4 regions of the Paenibacillus sp. FSL H8-0332 genome follow, and region 3 is predicted to be linked to each of the others. Evidence: riboswitches for the same ligand, from Rfam matches in the RefSeq annotation. Region 3 holds a riboswitch; each other region holds the start of a gene.

Region 1 (7,427 bases), 2.3 Mb from region 3:
TCCGTACCGGCTGATCACATAACGGCTATCGGCATTACCAACCAGCGGGAGACGGCACTTATATGGGATAAAATCACAGGAGTGCCGATCTATCCGGCTATTGTCTGGCAGGACCGCCGGACGGCAGACCAATGTGAGGAGCTGAAGTCACGCGGGATGGCCGGAGTCATTGCGGACAAGACGGGGCTGGTCATTGACGCGTATTTCTCGGCCACCAAGCTGGCGTGGATTCTGGATCATGTGCCGGGAGCAAGAGACCGGGCAGCCAAGGGAGAGCTCCTGGCGGGAACGATAGACACCTGGCTGATCTGGAAGCTGACCGGGGGCGCTGTACACGCTACAGACGTTACCAATGCTTCAAGAACGATGCTGTATAACCTGCACGAGCGCCAGTGGGATGAAGAGCTGATGGACACGCTGCGTATTCCGCCGTCCATACTGCCGGGGGTAAGGATGTCGGGCGGAGACTTCGGTGTCTGTGACCCGCAGTGGTTCGGTCTGGAGATTCCTATCCGGTCGGTGCTGGGGGACCAGCAGGCAGCACTCTTTGGCCATACCTGTCTGGAAGCCGGCAGTGCCAAGAATACCTATGGAACAGGTTGCTTCATCCTTATGAATACAGGCACTGAAGCTGTGGCATCCAGTCACGGCCTATTGACCACGGTAGCCTGGGGCATGGGTGATGAGCTCTATTATGCGCTGGAGGGCAGTGTGTTTGTGGCTGGAGCGGCAGTGCAGTGGCTGCAGGAGGGGCTGGGGCTGATCGTCGCGCCCGCTGACTCGGAAGAGAAGGCCAGCGAGGTGGACGAGAGTGAAGGGGTTGTGGTGGTGCCGGCCTTTACCGGACTGGGTGCGCCTTACTGGGATATGTATGCGCGGGGTGCCATATTCGGCTTGACGCGGGGTACCACCTCCGCACATCTGGTACGGGCGACGCTGGAATCACTGGCCTTCCAGTCCCGTGATGTCATCGACGCCATGCAGAAGGATGCCGGCATGCCGCTCACCGGGCTAAGAGTGGATGGCGGTGCGGTGCGCAACAATCTGCTGATGCAGTTCCAGGCTGATATTCTGGGCAGCGAAGTGACACGTACAACCTATGCGGAGACTACGGCACTTGGTGCTGCGCTGCTCGCCGGGCTCACCTCCGGAGTATGGACCCGTGAGCAGCTGGAGAGCTTCAACACCGCCGAGAAGGTCTTCTCGCCGCAGATGGAGCCGGAGGAGCGGGAACGCAGATACGGCGCCTGGCAGGATGCTGTGTCGCGCACGATGGGCTGGGAGAAGCATGAGGGTAAGCACGAGGCAGACGTTAGAGCAGAGTAGTGGTATAGAACAGAAACGGCCCGCTGGCAGAAACTCTGCTGCGGGCCGTTTTTTTAATTGAAAATATAAGAAATTATATGTTTCACACGATAAACGGTAAGATTAGTACTCCATTACAAATGCGACATTCTGCCATCCGGCACCTACGGTCCAGAACAGGACCTTGTCTCCGCGTTCAAGCTGCCTTGTAGTGACGGCTCTGTGAAGGGCAATGAACGGGCTGCTGGTCGAGGTATAACCGAACTCGTCGCCTATGTAGACTGCGGCCTCAGGGTCAATGCCTATTTTGCCGGAGACCGCCTTGATGTTCGGAAGAGACAACTGTGAGAAGCAGGCAGCCTTGACCGACTCGGGGGCAATCCCGTTGTTGCTTAGCAGAGTGTTAATCGATTCGGAGGCGGCATCCACACAGATGGAATCATCGAACGGTATGAACTTCACATTGAACTCTCCTACAGCAACACCGGCGCGTCCGAGCTGAGCCAGGCCTTCTGCCGGGAAAAGGGAGTTGCCATACACACAGGTGTCTGTCTGATAGATAGAGTCTATGAAGCCGACCGAATGCTCATCGCGTTCCAGGATGAGCGCGGCAGCGGCATCACCGAAGTTCGCATAATACACTGGATCATTCTTGTCCGCATGCGGCGCTACGTAATCGGAGCCGATGACCAGGGCACGGCGGATTCTCGGGTTCGCCATCATCTGGCGGCTGACCTGTTCAACCGAAGCGGTCATTCCGGCACAGTTGGCATTGCTGTCAATACAGATGGTATGCGAAGCGCCGTTAATCAGGCGGTGAATCATCAAGGAGTTCGTTGGAAATATATATTCAGGGGTCTGGCTTGCATAAGCGATCAGGTCAATATCAGGGCCGGTTAGACCGGTCTTCTCCAGAACATTGCTTGCGGCTTCAAAAGCCATTGTCAGAGAGTTCTCATCCGGGCTGTCGATGCTGTAGCGGTTCTCACGGCCCAGAGTAGCCAGCAGTCCACGGATATCAATACCTTTGTCGTCAAAATGCTGAATGAAAAAGTCATTGCCGATTCTTTTGCCTGGATGGTAGATATCAATGTCCTTAATACGAATCCCAGCCATAGTGTAGACCCCCCAAAAGTTTTGTTGGCTATACTTCCTCGAATATATTCCGCAAACTCGCATCATAAACAGTCAAGCGGATTGGGTGTACTAAGCCGTGAGTTTCAAGCAGATGATTTTGGTTTAAAAAAGATTAACTAAGCTTGTACGGTTGAAGTGATCTCCAGGTTCTCAAGTCCGGCTTTGCGGCCCAGGCGGGCCAGCTGCATTTTGAGGATCGGGTTATTCTCCAGGGTAAGACTTACTTTCTGGAAGCCGTCTGCCTTGAACATGATGAAGCAGCCTTCAAGCAGCGGCACAACATCAGGAGCGGTTACATTCAGCTTGCGGCAGTCGATATCCAGCGCATATTCAGCAGGGGTAATCGGGTTGATGGTCTGCTGGTAAGCCTGAATAGATTTGAGTCCGTCCTCGTTAGAAAAGGTTCCTTCCAGCTCAATATTGATTATTTTCTTCGCAGTGTCTGTCTTCAAAATAAATTGTCCCATGTTGATCTCTCCCTATGTGTAAGTTGTAATACCTCCAAAATATCGTTCCTGCGACTCTATTCGACAAACCGCAGTTGAATTTGGGATATTTTACCTCCATTATAACCAGATCCGTCTAAAATGCGCAACCAGAAAGTCGAAAATTGTAGAATTATGAAGATTTTTCTCTGATCTCCTCCAGGGTATCCAGCAGCACATTAAAGGCCGAAATCACCCGGGGGGCACCGATACAAGGAACCAGATGCAGCAGCACACCCTTGATCTGCTCAACGGTCATGCCAACACGGAGCGCCATTACATAATGAACACCTAACTGCTCATATTGCCCCATCGTAATCAGAGACGAGATCACCGCAATCTCTTTCCAGTCAGAGCCAATCGTGGTCCGTTGAAAAATATCGCCATAGGCATTGCCCATGATATATTCGGCTAATTCCGGAAAATGCTCTTTGATTGGAGCCAGTGCCTTGGCCCCATAATCTCCTGAGAGATCAGTGAAATGATCGAGTCCGCTGTTCATGTTCTTGTTCACGCTTTGGCCTCCTGATAGTAAGTTGGAAAAGGTGTGTGAAAACGGCTTCCTTACGTAAGATCCAGTGTACGGTGGGCCGTAGGAGGCATCTCATCTCGGTCAGTCAACAGCTCAATGACAGCTGCCTTGTTAAGGGCTACAGCTTCGCGGATTGCCGCTTCGAACTCTTCCTGCGTCTCACAGCGAAAGCCGGCTGCACCCAGAGATTCGGCGAATTTCACGGCATCCATCGGAACCTCGAAGATCGTACCGTCAATCCGGCCGGTAGTTTTCTCCATGCCCTTGAGCGCCATATCCAGCTGCATATTGTTCACCACGATGAAAATCACCGGAATGTCCTGGCAAACGGCGGTGTTTATTTCAGCTCCGAGCATCATAAAACAGCCGTCCCCGGTAATACAGAAGACAGTCTCCCCGGGTGAGGCGGTCTTGGCGCCGATCGCCATGCCAATTGAATTGCCCATGCAGGCAAAGTAGGCATCGAATATGAAGCTGCCGGGCCTGCGCACATTGAACCATTTCACAGCATTGAAGCCATGGCTGCCGTCATCTACAAACACGCTGCTGTTGTACGGAATCAGATCGCTCATCGTGCTCAATACCGAAGCCAGAGAGAGCCCGTCCAGCACGGGCAGCTCGTCATTGTAATCATTGGAGATTGTGATTTCATGCTTGGTAACCGCAGAGGAGTCCAGCTTCTGGAGATACAGCGCCAGGTTGTCCCGCAAATCCCCGCCGACAGCGATGGTGGATGAGGACAGTATTTTGCCGACAAAGGTTGGATCTACATCGAACTGGATCAGCTGCTGGGGATGATTCTCCAGCTTGAGGTTGCAGATGGTCATATCGCTGAGACGGGAGCCCAGAACAATGAACAGGTCGCTATTGTTCAGTAATTCATCCCCGTGCGAGGAGCCGCCAACGCCGACAGGACCGTGATAGAGCGGGTGATCATAAGCTATGGCGCCTTTGCCGCCTGGAGAGGTGACTACAGGAATGTTGAAGGTTTCGGCCAGCTGGACCAGTTCCTGATGGGCCCCCGAGCGGTTGACGCCTTTACCGGCAATGATCAGAGGTCGGGCGGATTCATTGATCGCCGAAATAACCCGTTCATAGTTTTGGTAGCTGACCAGCCCTTCGCGTTCCGGCAGAACAATCCGGCATTCCGCGAGCCGCTCTGTCTGCACATCAAACGGAATGCAGAGATGGACCGGACCTTTTTTGTCACCGAGGGCGATGGATAGGGCATGGTTGAAAATCGTGCTGAAGTGATCGCCGCGTTCAACAAGCTTGCTGAAGAGGGTGGCCGGCCGGAACATATCCGCCAAATCAGCCAGATAGGAAGAGGAATCCTGACATTGGGGAATGCCCAGCTCCTTGATGGACTGGTGGCCAGTGATAAAGAGGACGGGAAGATTATTGGCCTTGGCATGCGCTGCTGCGGTGAGCAGGTTCGTTCCGCCCGGACCGGAGGTGCCGAAGGCTACCCCGAGGCTGCCGGTCTTCAGAGCATAACCGCTGGCTGCGAAGCCGGAGCTGGATTCGTGCCGGCCGGGAATAAACTGTATGCCATAGTCAACCATTTTCAAAGCGATGGGGCAAATAGACTTGCCAATGATTCCAAAAGAATGTGTCACTCCTAGATTACGTAATGCTTCCGCCATATAATCTGCAACTGTCTTCAGAACATCCACCCCGCAAGTTGTTATTTGTATACGTCAGCAATAGAAAACCTGTACTCAAAAATAGGAGCACAGGCCTGTTGCACGAATCACCATAATCAAACGCGAAACCTAAGGCGTTCACAGTTTTTCAGCAACCTGGCTGTCATGATCCCACTTCAGAAATGAGACTGTAGATCCATGGCTTTGCGTCATTCCCTTTCGGTGAATTTTGCCGGTATGCGGTTATAAATTAAGCAAAGGAGAATTTTCCTTTACAATATATTCCTTGCTCCTCTTTTGTCAATAACCCTTGTGAGAAGAAGCTCGGAATTTAGCGAATATTCAGGAGTAAAAATCGCTAGATATTTGGATTTTCAAACTTTTGAAAATGGTTGTCTCTGGAAGACTAAAGTCTTAAAATGCAAATGAATATTAAGGGCTATAATTTTGTAAAGTGAGCACAAAGCCTCATTGCATCCCGGGTTCGCTGCAAAACGTTATGATTTTATGAGAAATACAGGATTGAAATATCTGTTAATAGGTCTTAAGTATTGGCATGCTGGAGAGTCTGCTACTAGTTAAGCTATGGTACTAGAACATTTAAAGTAAAGAAGTGCAAAACAGGATTCTTCGTGTTATGCACAATTTCAACAATTTGTGAATATTACATAACATTCTTTGTTTTGCCCAAAAAAAGAGACACCTCCCGCAGAAAATTCCGCAGGCGTGTCTCTTTGTGCCGAGGCTAAAATTTGAAAATATGAATCGTTTTTTGCAGATTGAAGACTGCGGAGGTCATCTTCTCTGTCTCCTCAGCTACGGATTGCAGCGCGTGAATCTGTTCGTTCATCGCTGCGGATACCTCTTCGGTCCCTGCGGCGGTCTCCTGGGTGATGGCTGAGATATTCTCGATCGCCCCGGAGATCTTGAGCGCGCTCTCCAGCATAAGATCACTCTCTGCGGAGAAGGAGGCGATCTGCTCGGTTATGTATTGGACGCTATGTACAATTTGAGCAAAGATATTGGCCGTCTCCGTTATCATCTCATTCTGTACCTGGACTACCTCTTCGTTGATGGCGATGTTATCAATGGCCTGCTTGATATCCGCTTCAATGCTGCGTACCAGCCCGAACACCTCTTTGGTTGAAGCGGTGGATTCCTCGGCCAGTTTGCGCACCTCCTGGGCAACGACAGCGAAGCCACGGCCATGCTCGCCTGCACGGGCGGCTTCAATGGAGGCATTGAGTGACAGAAGGTTGGTCTGTTCAGCAATTTCGGTAATCGTCTTGGTAATCATCGTAATGCCGCGCGCGTTCTGCGACAGGGCTTCGATCGTATCCGCCACCTTCTGGGTAGCCTGGATGTTCTTGCGCATGCCTTCGGCTTGGGTATCCACCGATTGCCGGCCTTGTTCTACCAATTCCAGCGTATGTACAGACCTTCTATTCATTTCCTTGGTGGAATTCGTATAATTGGAGACTTTGATTTCGATATCCTTGATCGATTCGGTCATATCAGCGATATCCACCGAGATCTCGTTAGCACCGAGAGCCAGTTCATTGGAGGAGGAGGCCACCTGTGCCATTACAAACTTCAGGTTCTGATTCTTGTCTTCAATCCCGCGGCTGGCGTCCATAACCTGACGGGTAATCTGTGAGGCATCGGTGAGAATTTTTTTGAGCTTGTCAATCATGGTGTTGAAGGAGCGGCTAATGTCGCCCATGGAGCCATTCTCGTCGGCACGGCTGGTGAAGTCGCCTTTGGCAATCGTGTGCGTCACATTGGAGATGTCCTCGAAAGAAGATGTAAGCGTTCTCTCGATAAAGCGCGCAAGCGGGTAAGTCAGTGCTGCCAGGACTGCGACAAGAACAATGCCGATCAGCAGCCTGTCCATAAGGATTAGCGTGATTAAGACAGGAACAGCGAATAAAGCGGCAACCAGGTAACATCCGGTGACGATTTTTTGTTTCAACGGCAGCTTGTTCATCCAGTCCATAATGTAAAGTTCCCCCTATAAATAATAATGTGTATTGTAATATTATAGGGGATACTAGTGCATTTGGTCTATTATTAAAAATCGTATAATGCTGCCGCTTCACGCAGAGCCGAAGCAACCGTATCCGCAAGCTCAGGCGGTGCGGTCACCTTGATGCCCTGACCCAGGGACAGGATGATCCGGCACGCAGATTCCGGCGTGTTGAACTCGGCCTCGGCCCTGATCCAACCCGGGGCTTCAGAAGGCTCCTGGTGCAACAGAGTGACGTATCGCTCCTTCTGCAGCTCCTTCATCGTGAGATCCCTGACAAGCAGGCTGGCGGGGTA
Region 2 (7,427 bases), 960 kb from region 3:
TCGGCTCTACCGTCGGTGTTGGTGTTGGCTCTGCCGTTGGTGTTGGTGTTGGTTCTGCCGTCGGCGTCGGTGTTGGTGTCGGCTCTACCGTCGGTGTTGGCTCTGGTGTCGGTGTCGGCGTTGGTTCTACCGTCGGCGTTGGTGTCGGTACTGCCGTTGGCGTTGGTGTCGGCTCTGCCGTTGGTGTTGGCGTCGGTTCTGCTGTCGGCGTTGGTGTCGGTACTGCCGTCGGCGTTGGCGTCGGCTCTGCCGTTGGCGTTGGCGTCGGCTCTGCCGTTGGCGTTGGTGTCGGTACCGCCGTTGGCGTTGGTGTCGGTACTGCTGTTGGCGTTAGTGTCGGTACCGCTGTTGGCGTTGGTGTCGGTACCGCTGTTGGTGTTGGTGTCGGCTTCACAGTTGGCGTTGGCGTCGGCTTCACAGTTGGCGTTGGTGTCGGCTTCACGGTTGGTGTTGGCGTCGGCTTCACGGTTGGTGTTGGCGTCGGCTTCACGGTCGGCGTTGGCGTCGGCTTCACGGTCGGCGTCGGCGTCGGCTTCACGGTTGGTGTTGGCGTCGGCTTCACGGTCGGCGTCGGCGTCGGCTTCACGGTCGGCGTTGGTGTTGGCTTCACGGTCGGCGTCGGCTTCACGGTCGGCGTTGGTGTCGGCTTTACAGTTGGTGTCGGTGTCGGCTTCACGGTCGGCGTTGGTGTCGGCTTCACGGTAGGTGTTGGCTTTGGAGTTGGAGTGCACACAGGTGTCGGGCTAGGTTTTACTGTTGGTGTCGGCTTCACGGTAGGTGTTGGCTTTGGAGTTGGAGTGCACACAGGTGTCGGGCTAGGTTTTACTGTTGGTGTAGGTTTCACTGTAGGTGTAGGCGTTACCGTCGGTGTTGGCTTCACGGTTGGTGTTGGTGTTGCCGTCGGTGTTGGCTTCACGGTTGGTGTTGGTGTTACCGTCGGCGTTGGCTTCACGGTTGGTGTTGGTGTAGCCGTTGGTGTCGGTGATGGACTAGGTGTCGGCGTTGCGGTCGGCGTCGGACTCGGCGGCGGCCCCTCTCCTTCGTACAATCCCAGGTGCATCTCTACCCCGCCGCTAAAAGATTTTGCAATCAGGGTTCCGTACAGCTCTGCTCCTTTATAATGAACATCCGCTCTAGGTGCGAGGATCGTCCCGAAGAATGAGGTATATTCGATATTCACCTCAGAGGCTTCGTAAAAGTTGAACAATACTTGACTGGCTCTGCCGTTACTCATTGAAAAGCTCGGCACATTGACTGTAGACCCGCTTATATTAATAATCAGCGTAGCGTTCTGGGCAATGTTGAATTCGATATAGTTGGTCTTCGCCAGTGTCGAAGCATCCAAATGAACTACATTGAAACGATCCGGTGCACTTATCTTGAGCTGTCCATAATGATTATCGCCAATCTCATTCGTGTCGGCCAAAGCCCCATACTCTGTGGAACGGGAGATCAGCATCTGCTGCTCGGCTGCAAAATCAATCGGGCTGGCATTTTTCTTCCCGCCTTTGATGTTGACACCAGGCTCATTGGCTGTAAAGCTATCCCCAAATACCACATTCCCATAGATCTCTCCACTGCCTGAATGTACAAAATTCTTACCGGCCACAAGTACATCCGTCGGCGCAGCACCACTGTATGCTCTGGCTACTCCGTAACCTCCGGAGAGGGTAATGTTCCCTGCCGCTGCCAGGCGGCCCTCAATCTGATCATTGGCTTGTTTAAAATCCCCGAGGATAAAAGCATTAAAATTCCCTGCGACACCCAAAACCGGTGTTGGCGTATACGGCACCCCTGAAGCTGCTCTAACATCCGTCCCCCACGTAAAGGCACTGGATAAGGTCAATAGGCCCGCCATAATGATGGCGGCTGTTTTACGCACTCTTTTCTTCAATAGTCCACACCTCCTAGTTACTATTCTATGAATCTGTCACGAGACTATAACAACAAAAAAGACCGCCAAGAAGGGTTAGCTTCACGGCGGCCGGACGACCCTAGCCTCAACTTTTGAGACAGTAGATTCCTGACTTTGCGTCCCGTTCTTTCGATACGGTTTGCGTTTGTACATGATTTCGATATGAAATTATAATTTGCTTATGTAAATTCATTGTTGAGTCTATGACATTTGTTACTTTTGTACTAATTTCAGTTTATCCGCTCTCCCACCCTATTGTCAATCCACTCCCAGTATATTTTTTGAAATTATTTTTTACGATGGTTCCTCATTGATCCCTTGTACCATAAGGGTTAAGGGACGAGTCTCTTTTTTATCTAGTGACGAAAAAAGTCGAGAAATCAGAGGATTGGCTGTAGCCGTTTGTCTCTCTTTTCTATAATACTATCAATTTATATCATTAAAATTTGATACATTCGTCCTATTTTATCGCCCTCAGCCCACCTCTACTCATCATCTGCTCCTGTTCAATGCAATTTTACCTATTTATGGGCATCTCAGCTCGAAAAAAAAGTGCCGCCCATAGGGACGACACCTGCAAATAGAATTCATATATTTTGAATAAAAATGTCGCCTAGGCAGACCCGAACAGCTGAACCCAGCCAATCATCGATACCCAGAGCGGAACACTTAGAATGATCCCGAATACTAAACCACGGCGGAGACTTCCTTCATGACTCATTGCCATTCTCCTTTGAGCTGAAATTTTTTAATCCTCTATCTTTAATGTTTCAATTTTAATATAAAATAATTCATTCTATTTTATTGTGAAAAATGTCACATTATTAGGATTAGTTTATAAAACCCATTGATTATTTTTTGAAGGATGAGTTACAATGCGAATATACGTTCTCTTTGAGGGGTTGAGAAGGATGCAAAGAGCAGAGAGCCAGGACAACCTGCTGGTCAAATCCTATATTTTGCTGCCGCTTATTCTATCCGCCTTCGAGCGCGATGCTTCTGCTATATCCTCAGAGCTGCGCACGCCTGCGCCTTATCTGGAGGTGATCCAGACGGCCGTCCATGCCGCTTCTGCCGATCTGCGGGAGGTCCGTGCCGGGATGCGCGCCCGTGGTCTGAAGGTCTATGAACAGCAGCGGCTGGAGGCAGGCGTTGAAGCCAAATTCATCTGTAGGGGTTATCACGAGCGGATGCTGCTGCTGGATGATGTGATTGCCGCCCAGGCCACTCTGCATATGCGCAGATATCTGGGTATGGAGAAGATGAAGCAGCGCTAACAAAAGAAGCCTGCCGCAAGCGGCAGACTTCTACATCAAATGATCGCCCGGATGCGGCTACATTAATAACGTCCAATACCCCAACGTGCCGCATATAACCACTACAGCTACCGGGTACAGGATTCTCCGGCTTACCTGATCCCTGAACGCAAGAAACAAACAAAGCATACAAAGCCATGCAATTAGAAGGCTTCCCATCTATTATGCATACGCTCCTTCCCGGCATTCCTGCCCCTCTCCAGCGGTAACCGCCTCAGAGCACAACTATCCTTATATATAGGAAGATTTCCCGCCGAATATCCCAATTATACCAGCCGGCAGCCAATCTGGAGCAATTTTTCTTCAAAATGTCGTCAGGAAATTCACAATTCCTCTTCCAGCACAGGATATTCCCAGAACCCCAGGCGTCCCTTAGCAGATATAGGATGTACCAGTGGAACAACCTTTTCCAGCTTCCAGGCATACCTTCCCTCGGCATAATTGCCGAATACATATTCATTGCCACCCGGCCAGCCCTGCTGCGCAAGCTCCGGCGTCACCTCACAGCAATCCGCAATGCGGCTGACTGCAATGATCTTGCCCGTTGGCAGATTGTCTGCAGTGTAGCCATGACGGGCAAGTAACGACTGATACGGCTCCGTCCGGCAGATCGCCTTATTCACCTGCATCCCGGCATGAATGGCTAACTCCCCCCGGTGGGCGGTCCGCCAGGTCCGGGTTTCGATTTGTTTTTCTCCCAGCGCAATTAACGTGGCCCACGGCTGGCGAATGGTCAGGCATTTCATAATGTAGCTTGCCTCCTCTGATGAACACCTTTTTACTCAGAATTACTATGGCCTTCTATGGGAAACAATAATAGCTAAGAAGGGGGACTGACGAACTATGGGTAACGGATTAGATCAAGGGTACGGGGTATTAAAATGCAAATTATCCAATGAGGATACCATATATAAGCTAGGTGTCAAAAATAATCATGTCCAGGTACTGGTTGAGGTTGAAGGTAATATTAATAAAAAGTACAGGGTGGCTATCAATATCAGATCAAGTGCTAAAGCGGAACATTTACCGGAGGACACTGCAAATCAGGTGCTTTATTATGTGGGCGAAGATTTCAAAGCCGAAGAAACGGACCGTTGGCTCACGCTTGAATCCGGCTTCACGAAGATCACCAGGCATAACCGGAGCCTTGCCCTTGATTATATCAGAGGAAACCTGGTGATTCCCAGTAAGATGGTAGCTCTGCCTAATACGAACCAAGATGACAAGGAAGACAATGATCCCCACAACAATCTGTATGACAAAATCACCTCTTATCTCAAAGAGACACAGGAACAGGATGCAACCCTGTACGTATTCGGCGAGCCTTGGGGACCGGAAGAGGGTAAGCCCGATAAGTATTTCGGCTTCACCCCCGGACGCGGGGTTCATAATATTCATATGAACCAAGGCAATGCGGGCGGGTACGCCAGAGAAAATGGCACATGGCAAGACGGCGGAGTCCTTATACATTTCGAGAATGAACACAGATGGGTGGCTATCTTCCTGGCCTTCCAGTCCCAATCCTGGTGTACCAACGACCAGGGCGATGCCACCAAGCCGGTTAGTGAATGTAATCATACCAATGCTTTGTCATGAGCCAGCACCATCGCATTAACCGCTGATACGATATCCTTGGCATCCAGCTGTTCATCCAGCTTCAAATGAAGTTGTAAGGTAGAGACTGGTGAAGGGTTAGCAGAAATGATGAGCTCAACCTCATGAGATGAAAACACCTTCGCTTGTAGGATTTCCAGCCAGGGGATAAGATCCGGTAACGCTTTATCCTCCGAAGGACCGGTCTCCATGCCATCCACCCCAATAGGGGAATGCCCAGCGAAATACTCAATTCTGAGCACAGCATCAGAAGGAGGACTGTTCCTCTTCAAATTCCTAGCCGCTTCCAGCTGATGGCGGGAGGTTTGTTTACGACCGATAATTATATTCCACAAAACGATACACAGGGAGGGGATGAAGAAGCAGAGCACCGCCAACCAACCACTGGTGGTCTTGACATAGACGGCAAAAAAGAGGGCTGCGGATAGAATCACAAGCAACCAAATGTTGAGCTCCTGCCGCCATTTGGACTGGCGCTTCCCGGATGCTGGAGGAATGGACTGTGCTGGCTGAATATCCGAAGCTTGCTCCGGTTGAGCTGCCGTAGGTTCTCTCCATGGCAAATGCTCCCCATTCAGCATATAAAAGTTATCGGCTGCTCCCTGCCAGACCTTCTCCTGCGAGGGATGCGGCGACTGCCAGAGGGTAACGTACTCTTGAATGTCTCTCAGATATAGGGCGGGATCGCCCGTGAACGAGAAATATTGCGAAAGCTCCAGATGAATAACGGCAGCAGAATAACGCTGTACATGGGTCGATAAGGTCTCCATCCACTCCTGTACAGGAGTGGCAAGCGCTGGGAAACGGGCCAGCGTGCCGGGTAAACTCAGGCGCAATTGCTCTGCAGCATCCGCCCATGGAATCTGCCATTGGAAGGCCTCGGAGAAATGCTCCCACTCAGGCAAATCCTCCACATCCGGTTGGTCCATATGGGGTTGAATCTTGCTCCAAGCTTGCATAAGCTGCCTGCTATAGCGCTGGAACTGGTCTTGGCTGACCAGACAAAACCATACTGGAGCGAGAAAATTATTCGTTTCGAAAGCTGTATTCTCATAACCAATCAAATCCGTATCGGCACTGGTAACAATCAGGAATGTCCGGTTTCCCATATAAGATCCTTGCCTCCTAGCATCCAACCATATGCTTAACACTATACTATATTTGGATGGTAGAAGTTGATACTTGCATAGAAAAAAGGCGCAGTTCCAAAAAAACCGGAACCTGCGCCACTATCGACTTTGTAAGGATGCTGGTGAAGGGAATTGAACCCCCGGCCTACGCATTACGAGTGCGTTGCTCTACCCCTGAGCTACACCAGCGAACAGGCTTTGCTGTCCTGCCAAGCAAAAAATATTATAACTCTTCCAGCGGAAAACGCAAGCCCTTTTTCAGTAGTGAGTATGATAATTACATTTTGTTAAAAGGAAAAGAAGCGCCTTAAAAGGCGCTTCCATTAAATAAGAAGAGAGCTTTCGCAGTCCCCTTAAGTCGTGATACCTAAGAGAGCTTTCGCAGTCTTAGATATCATTTATATTAGTATTCGTCGACTTGCTTTAATTATACATGTCTTTTTGTACAAAGAAGAGCTTTCGCAATTCTTATGAGGTAGTTGATGCAGGGAAAGCTTACGCTATCACTACATAAAACATTTTAACTCAAACAATTTTCTATGTCAATGTACACTATGGAATTATTTTCAAGCCAAATCGTTCCTTTTTGTTACATCCTCCATCGTATGCTTGATTTTCAATCATATCAAGTAAACCATATGTCCTAAGTGGTTTACCGGAAAGCTTTCTATTCCACGTGTTTGGTAATAAGTCTGCAATCTGCAATCCTATTATGTTATCAGGTTTATAGCCGAAATTTATTGTACTAAGTCTTTTTTGTACAGTTTTATTACTGTAAAAAAGAGTTCCTTGGGCCATAAGATAATGGAAATGATATTGTAATTGTTGATCTTTTTGGTCTGGATCAGCATTAGTTGATTCTAAATAAATTGAACCTTTACCATCGTTCATTTCAAGATAGTGAACAAAATTCTCCATAATTATTTGAAGAGCAATGAAATACTTATCACGTCCATTAGTATATAAGCTTTGGCAGTCCTTCTCGTGAATGCTGACTCCAAACACTGGGAGATTATAATGCTTGAACATCCCAGTAATATCACCCCAGAAATTTTTAAGCACATCATTATCCTGAAAGACCTTAAATGGGGTGGCGGATTTATGTCTATTGATATCCATTTCGTGAATTATGACCTTTTCATCCCCAAAGTACTTATTCTTTATTGAATTGACATAAGGGATAATATCCATCTCATATTCGTTTTCTCCAATTGCAAATCCCATTAAGCTAAAATGATCAAAATGACCACCTGTGAGAATTTCATCTAAATAAAGCGTATATCTCTTCATTATTTTTATGGACACCCCTTAGATATATCCGATCCCCTACCCCTGATATGCATCGGCTTAAACACTACTGCATTAGCCCCAGCCCGCGGAAATAATCCAGCGCGAGCTTTGCGCTTGCAAGGGAGGATACCTCATAGGCCTCTTGCTCTACAATATAGTAGA
Region 3 (7,427 bases):
CAAAGGTCTCTCGGATCATATCCTCGATGACAGCGGAGGTAGCCGGTGTACTCTCGGAGGGCTTCAGTACGGCGCAGTTCCCGGCGGCGATGGCGCCGATCAGCGGTTCAATCAGCAGCTGGAACGGGTAGTTGAACGGCCCGATAATTAGCACCGTCCCATAAGGCTCGGCGATAATTCTGCTCCTGGCCGGGAACAGATGCAGCGGGGAACCTACCCTGACCGGCTTCATCCAGCGCCTTAGATGTTTCATCATATAGCCGATGCTGTCCAGCGTGAATCCGATTTCTGTCGCATAAGCCTCGAACTCGCTTTTGTGCAGATCCTGGTTCAGTGCTGTAATAATCCGGGCTTCATTGCGTGAGATGGCCTCCTTCAGCTTCTGAAGCTGCTCCAGCCGGAAGCCGGGGGTTCTCGTGACTCCGCTGGCGAACCATTGTCTGTGCTCAGCCAGCAGCTGGTCGATCTGTTGTGCAGTGAACGGTGACATGCTTGTACCCTCCTTGGTCATTTGCGGTCTCTATAAGTTGCCTGCCGAAGAGGGCAGAGTCTGGATGTAATCCTGCATCCGGCTCCGGTTCAGCAGGGTGATTTCATTGCCCTTGAATTCGATCCAGCCCTGATCGCGCAGGAAGCCCAGCTCCCGCGACAAGGAAGGGCGGGCGGTATTCATATGCTCGGCCCATTCCTTCCGGCTGAACGGGAGCTTCAGGATATCGGATTCCTGCTGCTCTCCCTGCTCCAGCAGGAAGTCTACGATACGGCGGCGCAGCGGCCCGGCAGACAGGTTCTCAATCTTCCGGTTCACGAGCACCAGCCGTTCGGACAGATTCTCGATGAAGCGGGTGAGGATATCGGTGTCGGCCGCGAATAATCTCAGCAGCTCCTGCTTGCTGATGAACATTACCTTGCAGGGGCCTGTGGCTGTAACCGTAGCGGGCACGGTGTTATTCCTGCGGAACAATACGGCTTCCCCGATGGTCTGGCCTTCCTTCAGATGTGCGATGGTCACACTGCTGCCGGTGGGGTGTGTCTTCTGCACCTCGATGCGGCCGGAGAGCAGAATTCCAAGCCGTTCTGCCCGATCACCCTCTGCCAGAATAATCGCATTCTTATGGTAGGAGCTGACCGCGTAAGCCAATGTATGCAGCAGCTGTTCGATCTCATCTGCGGATTTTCCGCGAAATAGCAGGCAGGCTTGCAGCGAAGCAGGCTCCGGTCTCATACTTTTCCTCCCGATGTGTAGTGATTGGTAACATTCGTTACCGATTGATAGACGAAAGTCTACTACAATTATTGGTAACTGTAAAGGCGAGGCACAGAGCGATTCCATTAATGATAAGGAGTGATCAGGTAATGAGCGAAATGTTTTGTTTCCAGTGTCAGGAGGCAGCTAAGGGGACGGGTTGTACGATTCAGGGGGTGTGCGGCAAGACCAGTGAGGTAGCGAATCTGCAGGATCTGTTGGTGTATACACTTAAGGGTATTGCCATCTTCGCGCGCAGCGGGCGTGAGCTGGGGATTACTGATGCGGTGTCGGAGAAATTTATCATAGAGAGCTTGTTCGCTACGATTACCAATGCCAACTTTGTGCCGGAATACTTTACTGCGAAGATCCGGGAAGGGCTGGCCCTGCGGGATCTGTGGCGCAGCAGAGTGGCTGATGCCGGAGTGATGGCCTATTTGTCGGAGCATGACGCGGCGATCTGGAATGCAGTGACGGATGAAGAGCTGATGGACAAGGCGGCCACGGTGGGGGTGCTTGCTACGGAGCATGAGGATATCCGCTCCTTGCGCGAGCTGCTGACCTATGGCCTGAAGGGAATGGCTGCCTACATGGAGCATGCCGCGGTACTGGGCTTCTACGAAGCAGGAGCACATGCTTTTATGGAAAAAGGCTTGGCAGCTGCGCTGGATAACAATCTGAGCGGCGGTGAGCTGACGGCTCTGGTGCTGGAATGCGGCAAGTTCGGCGTGGATGTGATGGCGCTGCTGGACCGCGCTAACACCGCAGCCTACGGTAATCCGGAGATCACCAAAGTCAATATTGGAGTAGGCACGAACCCTGGTATTCTGATCAGCGGTCATGACCTCAAGGACATGGAGGCGCTGCTGAAGCAGACCGAGGGTACCGGAGTAGATGTGTATACGCACAGTGAGATGCTGCCGGCCCACTACTATCCGGCCTTCAAAAAGTATAGCCACTTCGTAGGCAACTACGGCAATGCATGGTGGAAGCAGAATGAGGAGTTTGCCAGCTTCAACGGTCCGATTCTGATGACCACGAACTGCATCGTGCCGCCGAAGGACAGCTACAAGGACCGGCTGTACACTACCGGCAATACCGGTTATCCGGGAATTCAGCATATCGCGGCAGGCGCGGACGGAGAGAAGAATTTCTCAGCTCTGATCGAGCAGGCTAAGAGCTGCAGCGCTCCAGTGGAGATTGAGACAGGCGAGATCATCGGCGGCTTCGCCCATGCGGCTGTAATGAATTTGGCGGATCAGGTGGTTGGAGCAGTAGAGAGCGGCGCCATCAAGCAATTCTTCGTCATGGCCGGCTGCGACGGACGGATGAAGAGCCGGAATTATTACACCGACTTCGCGGCAGAGCTGCCGAGTGACACGGTGATCCTGACCGCAGGCTGTGCCAAATACAAATATAACAAGCTGGCGCTTGGCGATATCGGCGGAATTCCCCGCGTGCTTGATGCCGGCCAGTGCAATGACTCCTATTCTCTTGTGGTTATAGCGCTTAAGCTGAAGGAAGTCTTCGGTCTTGCGGATATCAACGATCTTCCGATCTCCTATAACATTGCCTGGTATGAGCAAAAAGCGGTGATTGTACTGCTGGCGCTGCTGCATCTGGGCGTGAAGAACATTCACCTGGGCCCTACACTTCCGGCCTTCCTGTCGCCTAATGTAGCCAAGGTTCTGGTAGATACCTTCGGCATCGGCGGTATTACTACCGTACAGGAAGACATGGAACGGTTCATCGCTGCGGTATAATACAAATTCATCATTAGCCAAAATACACAAAAGCGAGTCTCCGTATACGGGGGCTCGCTTTGTTTGTATATGGATATGAACGTCAGCGCTTACGGCAGCCGGTAGACCGCAAACGGCTCGCCGGTGCGGAAGGCGGCGCTGGCCTGGTCGAGCTGCTCAAGTATCCCCGCATCCGGCGAAGCAGAGAGACTCTGCAGATTATGCTCTACCTGCTCTACTGTAGTCGCGCCGACAATCACCGTGGAGACGGCGGGCCGGTTCATCAGCCAGGCCAGGGATAGAGCCGCAGGTGAGGTGCCCTGCCCCTCCGCAATGGCCTGAACCTGCTCCCCGAGCGAGATGCGCTCCGGGGTAAGGAAGCGGCGGAAGTTCGGATCAGTCTCTGCTCTGGAGCCGGCAGGGGCGCGGCTGCTTCCGGCATATTTGCCGGTAAGGATGCCGCCCGCCAGAGGGAAGTACGGGATGATGCCCAGGCCCTGATCCAGGCAGAGCGGAAGCAGCTCGGCTTCGGGCGTGCGGTCAGCCAGCGAATAGCTGCACTGGATGGAGATGTATTTCGCCCAGTTACGGGCTTCACTGATCCCGAGCGCTTTCATCAGCTCCCAGGCGGCATAATTGGAGGCTCCGATATACCGCACCTTGCCTGCGGAGATCAGATCATCCAGCGTGCGCAGTGTTTCCTCCAGCGGTGTGTAGGGGTCGAAGGTGTGGATCTGATACAGATCCACATAGTCTGTCTTCAGGCGGCGCAGGCTGCCCTCCAGCTCCTGCATCAGATGATGGCGCGAAGAGCCGCTGCCGCCGGGTCCCTCATGCTTCGGCAATCCGGCTTTGGTCGCCAGCACTGCGCTCTGGCGTCTGCCTTCAAGCGCAAGGCCGATGATCCGCTCCGATTCAGAGCCGGCATAGATATTGGCGGTATCGATGAAATTGATGCCCTGATCCATAGCGGTGTGCAGAATGCGGACCGAGGTCTCCTGATCTGCGCGTTTGCCGAATGAATTGGTTCCAAGACCCAGAGCAGATACCTGCAGGCCGCTATTGCCCAGACGGTTATATCGCACGCTCTCACTTCTCCTTATATAGTAGTAGTCTTAGCAGGAATCACGCACAAGCAGCTTGCCGCCAGACTCCAGGCGGCTCTCCTGCGACCGGGCAAGATTAATCACCGCATGCTCCTCCTGGAGCAGCTCAATCTCCTCGCCCAGCTTGAGGAGCAGCCTGGAGAAGCGGCTTAGGACACTGTCTGTGATGTACCCGGTGAATTGTCCCGGATGGGCGAATACCTCAAGCATCTGCCAGAGCTGGTCCGTGCCGGAGCCGAACGCCCCGTTCATACGGCTCAGCGCAGCCTGGAGATCGCGGATCAGGCTTTCGAGGTGGCTGTATTTACCCTCCAGCAGCAGCATGACCACCAGGCCGTATTTCACGGATTGCTGGCGGGATTCCACGTTCTTGGCCAGCTGGCGCGCTGCCTCACGCAGTCCGTCCGCCTCAGTCCGCAGCAGGCTTGCGAGGCTGTGCAGACGATGCTGCTGTACCCCCGCGTGTCCGGCGTACAGGCCGCTGCCGGTGACCTGGCCGCTAACATAAATACTGCCGGTAGCTATAATTGTGGATTGGCGTATATCTCCATAGACGTACACATTACCCAGGGCTTCGATACGTACAGGTCCTTCCAGATCTCCCGGTACAATGACGTCGCCTGCAAACATAACATCGCCCGCAGTATCCGCCGTCTCCCTGGTCAGCAGACGGACCGGAGGGAAATCACATATCCGGACGCTGCCGTTTCCTCCGCAGATGCGGGGTCTGCCGGTATGCCGGGCCACGATATTACCACAGGGGAGGAGCTTGGCATGGTTACCGGCAGCGAAGTAGATATCCTGCGGCGGGGGAGGGGGCAGGACTCTGCCGTCTGTGTCGAAGCCGGGAATGCCCTCTTCCGGCGGCAGTTTGCGGGCGAAGACTTCGCCTGCGAAGGTAAAGGGGGCTCCCGGGAAACGGAGATACTCCAAGGGTTCCGCAGGCTTCTGATCCGGGGCTCCCTGTCCCTGAAACATCCGGTTCCCCTCTAGTGTATGCTCAGGCAGCAGGAATTCCAGCCGTGCTTCCTTGCCGGGCAGCGGGGCTCTTCCTTCAGCGATGCATACGGGAAGATATGTAGGGTTCTCCAGCTCCGCGTACAGGGCGGGAATGTTCAGGTTGCGCAGAATAAAACGGTTGTCCAGTGAGGCGATAATCTGTTCTATAGTGAGCGTGGACAGCAGCATCGCCGGGTTGGGCTGGGCACGGACGACCGCCTCGAAAGCAGCGGGACAGTTGACCAGATTCCAGGCGTACTTCTCTGCACGGTATAGAGTGAAGTGGACCTTGAGCTTGTCAGGCGATACGGTAATTTCGTATTGCGGCTTCTCGCAGATCTCCCAGGTGATATAATCCGCCTTCGTCACCTCGGTTGGTTCTGTAACGGTCTTCCAGTTGATCTTCAGGACAACAGGGTGGATCGCAGAAATCCGGGCGGGAGCGCCTCCGGGCAGCGGAGGCGTAATGAATATCTGGTTGTCCTGCACGAGGATAATTCCATTCTTATCTCCATGTGTCCCGTCAGAAGCTCGGCCCTCCACAGAGAATGAATCCAGGAGCCCTTTACGTTCGAGCATCAGGGACTCTACGAATTCATATCGGCTTGGTTCGATATAATGCTGCGGCATGGTTGTAACCTCACTTTTTCGTATGATCAATGGCAATTCGTACAGAAAAAGAACATCATCAAGCCCGGGAGGACTTCCCGTGAACAGCCGGCTTAAGTGGTCTCTATTGGCAGCCTGGCGACCTTAAACGCGGGATTTGGCGTTCTTAGGCCCATGGCTTTGCGTCCTGCCCTTTCGGGAAGTTTGCCTTTAGAAATAGATCAATGATATACATCCTGTAGAGGTGGTTATTTGTAGTCGACTGTAATCGACAAAAAGAGTCATAAATAGTTCTTGCGTGGCATTAACTTCTGCAAACAAGCTTAATTCTAGTACTTAAAGAGCTATTTTTCAACTATATTATGCCTATTTATCAAAAAACTCGAAATATGCAGCTCTATTTCGACAAAAAAACTGGTTTCCCAGCGCTTACATCTTATGGAAGCCATGAGAACAAGAAAAGGGGGAACTGTCCTCTGCGCCCGGCAGGTGGAAAAAGAAAAAAGCAGCGGACGGCCAAATGTTCACGGCAGCGACGACCAAGCTTTGTGTTTTTGTGTAATGTATATGTTAGATATGTAAATAAACACAAACATTCAGTATATTATTTCGTAATAAAACCGAAGACATCCCAAATTCATTGTAATATAATCTAACTCATACCAAGGAAACGCGAATTAATGTTAACTAAAATAACATTAATGGAGATAGCGACATCAGGAGAGGAGCATAAATCATGCAGATTGCAGCAACACCTTACATCTGGCCTTATGACGGGGCAGTTGACCCGGCGAAGACAGCGCTGATGATTATCGACATGCAGACGGATTTTTGCGGCAAGGGCGGTTACGTCGAGAGAATGGGTTATGACCTCTCATTAACGGCAAGAGCGATTCAGCCCATTCAGCGGCTGCTGGCACGTATCCGGGACATCGAAGGGTTCACCGTGATCCATACCCGCGAGGGGCATAAGCCGGATCTGTCGGATCTGCCGGCGAACAAAAGGTGGCGCAGCCGCCAGATCGGGGCCGAGATCGGCTCCGAAGGACCGGCGGGACGAATCCTCGTGCGGGGGGAGCGCGGCTGGCAGATCATTGAGGAGCTGGCGCCTGCCCACGGAGAGTACATTATAGACAAGCCGGGCAAAGGCAGCTTTTATGCAACGGACCTGGACCTGATCCTGAAGAATAAAGGAATTACCCATCTGATTCTGACCGGTATTACTACCGATGTCTGTGTACACACCACGATGCGGGAGGCCAATGACCGCGGGTACGAGTGTCTGATCCTTGCGGATTGCACGGGAGCAACGGATGAAGCGAATCACCTGGCGGCGCTGAGTATGGTTCAAATGCAGGGCGGGGTGTTCGGCAGTGTAAGTGATTCACAAGCGGTGCTGCGTGCGCTGGAGCAATACTAAATCATTCATAAACGGGGGAATAACCATGTGGAACAAGTCCAGAACGAAAGCGCTGATGCTGTTAACCTCGCTAATGCTGCTCCTGACTGCCTGCGGTAACCATACGGAAGCCGGGAAGGCCGAAGGCCAGGGAGCGGAAGGCTCGGGCGAGCTGAAAAAGGTGGTGCTCCGGCTGAAGTGGATTCACCAGGCGCAGTTTGCCGGCTTTTATACCGCAGTGGAAAAAGGCTTCTATAAAGAAGCGGGGCTGGATGTTGAGATCCGTCCGGGGGGCTCGGATTTCCCGGCTGTGCAGATGGTAGCTT
Region 4 (7,427 bases), 860 kb from region 3:
CTGACACTTGAGAAAGAGGAAGAGAAGGATAAGGAGACCACGAAGCACCGTTCCTCCAGTGACAAGAGATACCACACCGGGTTCTAAAGATGTATGCTTTTCCGGTAACATAACCGGAGCATTCTCAAGCTGAATATGATGGAGGGATCACATTGCTGAGAGCGTTACCCCTTAACCGGCGCGGCATACCCGCCAGCCGTATCGCCCTGGGCTGCATGGGGCTGGGCGGCGGCTGGGACCGTGAACCAGTCACGGCTGCGAATGTGAAGCAGGGGCATGAGGCGCTGGATGCGGCGCTGTCTATAGGCATTAATTTTTTTGATCATGCGGATATCTATACCCGCGGCAAGGCGGAGAAGGTATTCGGGCAGATCTTCAAGGAACGGCCGGGGCTGCGCGGGGACATCCTGCTCCAGTCGAAATGCGGCATCAAGCTGATGGAGCCAGGCGATATCTCCAATAGCTTCGACCTCTCCAGGGAGCACATTCTGTCCAGCGTCGATGGAACTCTCGCACGGCTGGGCACAGAGTATATAGATATTCTGCTGCTGCACCGACCCGATCCGCTAATGGACCCCGAAGAGGTAGCGGAAGCGCTGCATCAGCTCAAGGCCTCCGGCAAGGTGCGCCACTTCGGTGTCTCCAACATGAGTGCTGCCCAGATCCAGCTGTTACAGACTTATTGCGACGAGCCGTTCATTGTCAATCAGCTGCATATGAGCCTGTCCCGGATCAGCTGGGTTGACGCCGTACTCAGCGTGAACCGCGACCCGTGGAAGGACATTACGTTCCCGGAGGGCACCATGGAGTATTGCCGTGCCGGGAATATCCAGCTTCAGGCCTGGGGCCCGCTGGCCCAGGGACTCTTCAGCGGACGGCCGCTTGAAGGCCAGCCGGAGAATGTTGTGAATACAGCGGCCATGGTACGGAGACTTGCTGACGAGAAGGCTACGACACCCGAAGCCATCGTGCTGGCTTGGCTAATGACGCATCCCGCAGCCATCCAACCCGTCATCGGCACCGTGAATCCGCAGCGGATCGCCGCCTGTGCAGGCGCAGACCAGCTAGAGCTGTCCCGCAAGGAATGGTATGAGCTGTACGTCACCTCGCGCGGGGAGAAGCTTCCTTAAGATTGGATTTTACTGGAAATCGAATGATTGAACAGGTGCAGATTCATCGAAACCGTACATTTTCATAAAATAGCGGAGAGGTGCTGTCCCAAAAGCCATGAAATGGCTGCTTGGGACAGCTCTTTATGCGGAGTAGGATCAACGTGAGCACTTGGGTGGACGCTGCGCGAACGGACCGTTGTTCCAATCGCTGTGGTCTCCAGATTTTTTTCATTCCCCTTAGCGGTGAAAATCCGGAGACCAAGGCGACCGCTGCCGCTTTTCCACAATCGTTCCGTCCTCTCCGCTGTTTAAGCGGTATACGAAACACCAATCCTAAGAGAATGTCATATAAAGTCTCTTCCAAAAACATAAAGTAGCCCTTTCTTTGCCAAGGAATACACCAACCCATCGTTTAGCCAACTGGTGCAGCATCCGAATTGTGTTCAGTTTTTCGCATACATTCGGCCCACACCCCTCCCGCTCGCCGCCGACTTTCGCCCCATTCAGGGGCACTATTGCCCCTCATTTCCACCACTCGCCCACTATCAGCGAATAACTCTATGCACTTTACCTCCCCCTAGTCTCCCCCTCACCTTTCTCCGCTCCTCCCAGCCACGCCCGCCGACTGTTCTCTATAAAGAACATTTGTGAAAAACAGCGATAACCGCAGTTACAGAGAGATATCCCACTCAATTCGTACTTTATTGCGAACATTTCGCTGAAATTAACATTTTTCTTTTCCAAGCGGCGCAGTGTATGATTTGCTTACGAAAACGTTCTTTATAAAGAACGAATATAACGAATAACTCATTAGCAAGTTGAGAGGGGGCTTAGCTATGTACCCCAGATCTGCCAAGCGGCGCAAACGAAAAGCCAGGAAGCTCGGCCTGCGGATTCTGCAATCAGGTATGGCAGTATCCGTGCTTCTGATGTACACCTCGGGCCAGATCGGCAGTACCTATGGAGAGTTCAAAACCTCCCAGGAACAGATCAGCTCCATCGGACTGTGCTCGGTATTCCCGGGTCAGATTGAACAGCTGCTATCGGAATTCAGCGGGCACCTAAGCACCCTCATGGAGCTGAAATCCTCCCTTGGCAGCCATAGCATCAGTGGAGTGTACAACACTTCTGTCGCTACCGGAGAGCTATCGCTTACGGAGCTGGATCAGGCGGCTGGCGAACTCTCGGCTGAGCTCACTCAAGCTGGCAGCGAGATCGACCTATTGGAGAAGCAACTGAGCTTCAATGGGACGGTCTGGCAACAAATCTTGCAGGAAATTGGCCATGCAGCGGCCATTCTGCACAAGCTCGGAGGATATATGGTGAATCTCGACCCTAACTGTCTGGAAATCCGTGACGCACAGTTCTTCGACCAGCTTCAGGAGAGTCTTCATCAAAGCGGGATTCTATCGGAATCGCTGGCAGAGACGTTAAGCGGAATTATGCATTACCTTGGCACGATCCATGATATCGGCGGATCATTGCCCACCGGCAATCCGGACCGCGTCTTGCTCCGGCAGGATGACTACAGCTTCCCTGCTGAGGAGCCTATCCTCTCGTTCGTAACCAGCGCCTATCAGGCAGATTCGCAGGTATCCCCCGCGCTGCTGAACACGTATGAGCAGATGAATAGCGAATTAACGGCGTCCAAGGATACCCTGTCCTCCACCATCCACACCTTGCAGGAACGGCTGGCAGAGATCGCTGAAGCCAAGACGGCCCTTGAGGACAAAGCGAAGGCACAGCAAGAGGAAGAGGAACGCCTGGCGCTTGAAAAGGCCGATAAATCCAGAGCGGAGGAAGCCGAACGGCTCGCCTTAGAGAAGCAGAAGGCTGCTGACGAAGCGCTGAAGCTGAAGCTGGAGCATGAACAAGCCCAGAACCAGCCGGCCGCAACCAGTCTTCCTGACAAAAGCCAGCCGGGAGAGCAGCCCGCTCCCACAGCTCCTGTACAGGACAATCCAGTCCCCACAGCTTCAGCAGCAGAGGTTATTGCTCCCACTGCCACTCCGGCGCCTGAGATTCTTTTACCGGAAGCGACTCCAGATCATGAACCCGGCAGCGAAATTCCAATTCCGGGCACTGTGATGGACGGCGGGCAGCCTGCTCCTACAGCTACACCGGCTCCACAATCTGAACCCAGCAAAGGTGGCGAATAAGATGCGCATCCGAAAAATAGTCAATACGATAATTTCCACTCTGATTCTTATAGTGTTCCTGGTGCTAATCACAGCCGTTGTCATCTCCAAAGCCTCCGGCGGCGAGCCCTCCTTCTTCGGCTACCAGATCAAGACGGTATTATCCGGCTCCATGGAGCCCGGCATTCAGACCGGTTCCATTGTGGCCATTAAGCCGGGCGGGGACATGAGCCGGTTCCAGAAGGGCGATGTGATCACTTTTTTGAATCCCGATAACATTCTGATCACCCACCGCGTGGTCGCTGCCGAGCTGAACAGTGCTCTGGGGGAAGCCAGCTACACCACCAAGGGCGACAATAATGATTCAGCCGACACCGCCGCCGTCAGCTCCACGAATGTGGTAGGTGAGTATACCGGCGTGACCGTCCCCTATGTGGGCTATGCCATGAGCTTCGCAGTCTCCAAAGCCGGAAGCGTAGTGCTGATGATTATTCCCGGACTGCTTCTGCTCCTCTACGCGCTGTATTCTTCATGGAAGGCCGTTGCGGCACTGGAAAAGAAGAACGTCTCGTCTTCCGCAACCGGCGGCGGCGGGCCGGATACTTTGACTGACCTCATACAATGATCGATTGTCCTCTCCCGTTTACGAAACGCGGAGCCACAATACAGCTTGCCGGAAGCACCGGCTATGCACAAAGCAGACTCATAAGAGAGGGATGAACAAATGAACGTCAAAAAAACATTAGGTCTCGGCGTTGTATCGGCAGCATTAGGCTTGACCCTGGTCGGCGGAGGCACCTTCGCTTACTTCAGCAGCACTTCTACTTCCTCAGCTTCTTTTAACAACGGAACCTTATCACTTCAATCTGATCCCTCCGTCATTGTTAATCTCAGCAACCTCAAGCCGGGTGATACCGTCTTACGGGACTTCAAACTCAAAAATGACGGGACACTCAATATTCCCAAAGTGGTACTGCGCACCTCATCCGCCATTACAGACGCTCAGGGAGACAACGGCTCCCACAATTTCAAGGATGATATTATTGTGACCTTCCTCGTGAACAAGGATAAGAAAGAATCGCCGCTCCTGGTCATCTCGCTGGCCGATCTGGAGCAGGAGAGTCCCGATCTGGTGGCCCGGGGAATTGTCGGAGCGATCTTAGGCGGAGAGAAGTCCGGCATTAAAGCCGGTACCTCGGATAACCTGACCATCCAGTTTGCCTTCAAGGAGACCCTCCAGCCGCAGAACTATTATCAGGGCGATACGCTTGCACTGACGCTGAATTTCGAAGCCAACCAGGAAAAAGGCAGTCTCAAATAATTCCACAACAAATCAAACCATTCGAGGAGGAAATAAATCATGGGTATCAAAAAAACATTGGGTCTTGGCGTAGCATCGGCAGCACTGGGTTTGTCTTTAATCGGCGGGGGCACCTTCGCTTACTTCAGCTCCACAGCCACCAGCACGGCAACCTTCGCCGCAGGTACGCTGAAGCTCGGCTCTTCCTTCAATACTCCGGTAGCGCTGACGAATCTGAAGCCGGGAGACTACACCGTCCGCACCTTCACCTTGTCCAATGACGGCACACTGGATATCAAGCTCCTCAAGCTTGCCACCACTTACACCGTGACCGATGCCATGGGTGATAACGCGGGCCAGGATCTCGGAGACCACTTCAAGGTCAAGCTCCTAGATAGTACGTACACCGGCGGTTCACTAAGCGGTCATGTGCTGTCCGAGATCTCCCTGAAGGATCTGAAGAATACCCCCAGCTACGATCTCGTAGCAGCAGGCGTACTGCCAGGAGGGATTGCCGCCGCCGGGTCCAAGACCTTCAAGATCGCTTTCGAATTCGTAGACAACACGCTCGATCAGAACATTTTTCAGGGTGACGGCTTAGCTCTGAACTGGACCTTCGATGCACTTCAAGGACTGGGAGAAGCCAAGTAGGTCAGCAATCCATGAAGACGGCACATCCTTCCCCAACCGGGCCGGGTGTGCCTTTTCCTTTTCTCCCGGCTGCCGGGTTCAATGAATTTTGTCCGATTTGCGGATTTTTGTTATACTTACAAATGGAAACGGCTTTACTGTCCCTTTAAAGGGCGGTGCCGTTTCAGCGAGAAAGATAAGGAGAATGTATAGCGCGAAGCATATAAATTCTTATCTTTTACCAAAAAAGTACGGAGGGCGTTGTAATCGTGTCAGATACTATGGGAAGCCGCATCCACAAACTCCGGCTGGAGAAGGGCTATTCGTTATCCGAGCTTGCGGATAAGGCTGATGTGGCGAAATCATACCTCAGTAATGTGGAACGGAACATTCAATCCAACCCCTCCATTCAATTCATCGAAAAAATCGCTGACGCGCTTCAGGTATCCATTCATGCACTGCTGTATGGCGGGCTGGCAGAGACGGAAGAACAGGCTCTGGACGGGGAATGGTTCCGGCTGGTTCAGGAGGCCATGGCCTCCGGTATAAGCAAACGGGAATTCAAGGAGTTCCTCGATTACCAGAAATGGCGTATGGATCAAAAGGACAACTAGACGTAGTATTGTATGCCGCCGGGAAGACTTCACTTGGCAGGGAGGCCACCTTCGGCGAAGGCATCCTTTCAAAGGCATACAGAAAAGGCACAGCGTACCGGCCGCTGTGCCTTTTCTGTATGTATCCGAACAATGATGACCGCCCTTACATCGCCTGGAGTGCCTTTTCGCTTAGAAACCGGCGGATATCCTCTGCCGCGATCCCCGCCTGCTTGGCAGACATCAGCAAGTCTACCCATTCCAAATCCAGATCTACTGCCTGCAACTCGTTATTCCCCTGGTTGGACATATCCAAGAAATCTCCTCCTAGAATTTTCGCGTCCCCAGGCAGTCCGGCCATCATAGTAGTATTGCTACTTTGTAGTATTTCTACTTTAGATCCGAGACTTTGTGCCCCTGTCTTTCGGCAGGTTTACCTTTTACTGGACCCTTTCCATCATGAAAGGATCTGGCAAGAATCGATGAAACCGTTCTCCGCAATAACATTATACAAGATCATACGCGATTAGTGTGTCGTTTTCTGGAATTTTTTTATGTTAAAATGTGAGGAAACTTAGCTGAAATTGCCAGCAGCTTGTATAAATATTTCCAGTTCCAAGTTCAAACCCTATGTAATAGTTTAAATATACTAAAGGGAACTCTAACCGCCCCGGCTTACCGCTGCACGCACCATCGTATAGAGACAATTACCCATTTGTATATATAACGGAGAGTTATGTGAGTTTATATTTTGAAAGCACTAAAGAAATAACAAAAAGCAAAAGAAGCGGAGGGGAAATTTGGAACTGGAGGAGCGGCAGCGTCCGCCTTTGTATTTGGATTTCTACCGCGAAGAGCGGTTCAAATTAGGAAATTCAAATACAACAGCGGCCGGAGGTCCAAATGTTCACCGCAGCGACGGTCCAGCTTCGTTTCAATTCTTAAGTGCGTCCATATATAAATGAATTATTTCTATTTATGATAGTTCCGTATGAATACTGTAATGAATCATGCCAAATTGCGAACGGATTGACCGAAAGTATGAATTGATTACCCCGCCGGAAAGTAGCACAATAGGATGAGAATGAAACCGCAAACATTTGCAGCTCCGCCAAGTGGCACACTGGATGCCTCGCGTGGAGTTTATCCGTTAGGAGGACCTATTCATGGCAGTCAAAGAGCCCTATAACGACACAGTATGGAGCAAATACTACGGCCCCAACCTGGGCTACATCCAAGAAAGATATGAGCAATTTGTCAAGGACCCCTCTTCTGTTGAACAACATTACCGCGATCTCTTCACCGTATCCGGCCCCCCTCCACTGGCACCCGATGCCGAGAGGGCTCCAAGGCCTGCCGTATCCGCAGATGCGCAGTGGCTCAAAAAGGCCGTCAAGGCCTCGAAGCTGATCGCCAATATTCGTATATATGGCCATATGGCCGCAGACATTGACCCGCTGGAGCGCAGCACGAACCCGATGGCCAAATGGCTGGAGCTGGAGACCTACGAGCTTACCCGCGAGGATCTTAATGCACTGCCCGCTTCGCTGATCTGGGATAATGCCCCTGCGGATGTGCATACCGCGATGGATGCCGTCCACAGAATGCGCCAGGCCTATACCCAGACCATCGCCTATGAATTCGGGCATGTACA

The links. A riboswitch is a leader RNA that binds a small molecule or an ion and turns the genes downstream of it on or off. The one in region 3 is predicted to bind cyclic di-GMP.
Region 1: it holds a riboswitch for cyclic di-GMP, as region 3 does, so the genes downstream of both, NST43_RS19370 (thiamine pyrophosphate-binding protein) here and NST43_RS29445 (flagellar assembly protein A) in region 3, are expected to answer to the same signal.
Region 2: it holds a riboswitch for cyclic di-GMP, as region 3 does, so the genes downstream of both, NST43_RS00805 (choice-of-anchor A family protein) here and NST43_RS29445 (flagellar assembly protein A) in region 3, are expected to answer to the same signal.
Region 4: it holds a riboswitch for cyclic di-GMP, as region 3 does, so the genes downstream of both, NST43_RS00360 (anti-repressor SinI family protein) here and NST43_RS29445 (flagellar assembly protein A) in region 3, are expected to answer to the same signal.

The regions. Positions count from the first base shown of each region.
Region 1 covers NZ_CP150145.1:4,465,781-4,473,207, reverse strand. Annotated here, with positions in the region: gene glpK (glycerol kinase GlpK) at 1-1,326, shown strand, start outside; gene NST43_RS19385 (3-oxoacyl-[acyl-carrier-protein] synthase III C-terminal domain-containing protein) at 1,429-2,421, opposite strand; gene NST43_RS19380 (hypothetical protein) at 2,559-2,909, opposite strand; gene NST43_RS19375 (carboxymuconolactone decarboxylase family protein) at 3,061-3,441, opposite strand; gene NST43_RS19370 (thiamine pyrophosphate-binding protein) at 3,492-5,135, opposite strand; cyclic di-GMP riboswitch class I at 5,253-5,349, opposite strand; gene NST43_RS19365 (methyl-accepting chemotaxis protein) at 5,851-7,101, opposite strand; gene NST43_RS19360 (YafY family protein) at 7,176-7,427, opposite strand, start outside.
Region 2 covers NZ_CP150145.1:182,537-189,963, reverse strand. Annotated here, with positions in the region: gene NST43_RS00805 (choice-of-anchor A family protein) at 1-1,894, opposite strand, end outside; cyclic di-GMP riboswitch class I at 1,977-2,069, opposite strand; gene NST43_RS00800 (hypothetical protein) at 2,827-3,192, shown strand; gene NST43_RS00795 (ASCH domain-containing protein) at 3,555-3,977, opposite strand; gene NST43_RS00790 (YukJ family protein) at 4,075-4,827, shown strand; gene NST43_RS00785 (hypothetical protein) at 4,806-5,954, opposite strand; tRNA gene NST43_RS00780 (tRNA-Thr) at 6,093-6,164, opposite strand; gene NST43_RS00775 (DUF3800 domain-containing protein) at 6,528-7,265, opposite strand; gene NST43_RS00770 (sugar phosphate isomerase/epimerase) at 7,330-7,427, opposite strand, start outside.
Region 3 covers NZ_CP150145.1:6,766,211-6,773,637, reverse strand. Annotated here, with positions in the region: gene NST43_RS29465 (aldehyde dehydrogenase) at 1-490, opposite strand, end outside; gene NST43_RS29460 (Crp/Fnr family transcriptional regulator) at 521-1,225, opposite strand; gene hcp (hydroxylamine reductase) at 1,357-3,009, shown strand; gene NST43_RS29450 (aldo/keto reductase) at 3,099-4,073, opposite strand; gene NST43_RS29445 (flagellar assembly protein A) at 4,104-5,753, opposite strand; cyclic di-GMP riboswitch class I at 5,829-5,921, opposite strand; gene NST43_RS29440 (hypothetical protein) at 6,150-6,284, shown strand; gene NST43_RS29435 (isochorismatase family cysteine hydrolase) at 6,439-7,122, shown strand; gene NST43_RS29430 (ABC transporter substrate-binding protein) at 7,148-7,427, shown strand, end outside.
Region 4 covers NZ_CP150145.1:85,279-92,705, reverse strand. Annotated here, with positions in the region: gene NST43_RS00395 (hypothetical protein) at 1-87, shown strand, start outside; gene NST43_RS00390 (aldo/keto reductase) at 153-1,130, shown strand; gene NST43_RS00385 (hypothetical protein) at 1,949-3,271, shown strand; gene NST43_RS00380 (signal peptidase I) at 3,273-3,875, shown strand; gene NST43_RS00375 (TasA family protein) at 3,975-4,571, shown strand; gene NST43_RS00370 (TasA family protein) at 4,611-5,201, shown strand; gene NST43_RS00365 (helix-turn-helix transcriptional regulator) at 5,462-5,794, shown strand; gene NST43_RS00360 (anti-repressor SinI family protein) at 5,940-6,083, opposite strand; cyclic di-GMP riboswitch class I at 6,118-6,221, opposite strand; gene NST43_RS00355 (2-oxoglutarate dehydrogenase E1 component) at 6,940-7,427, shown strand, end outside.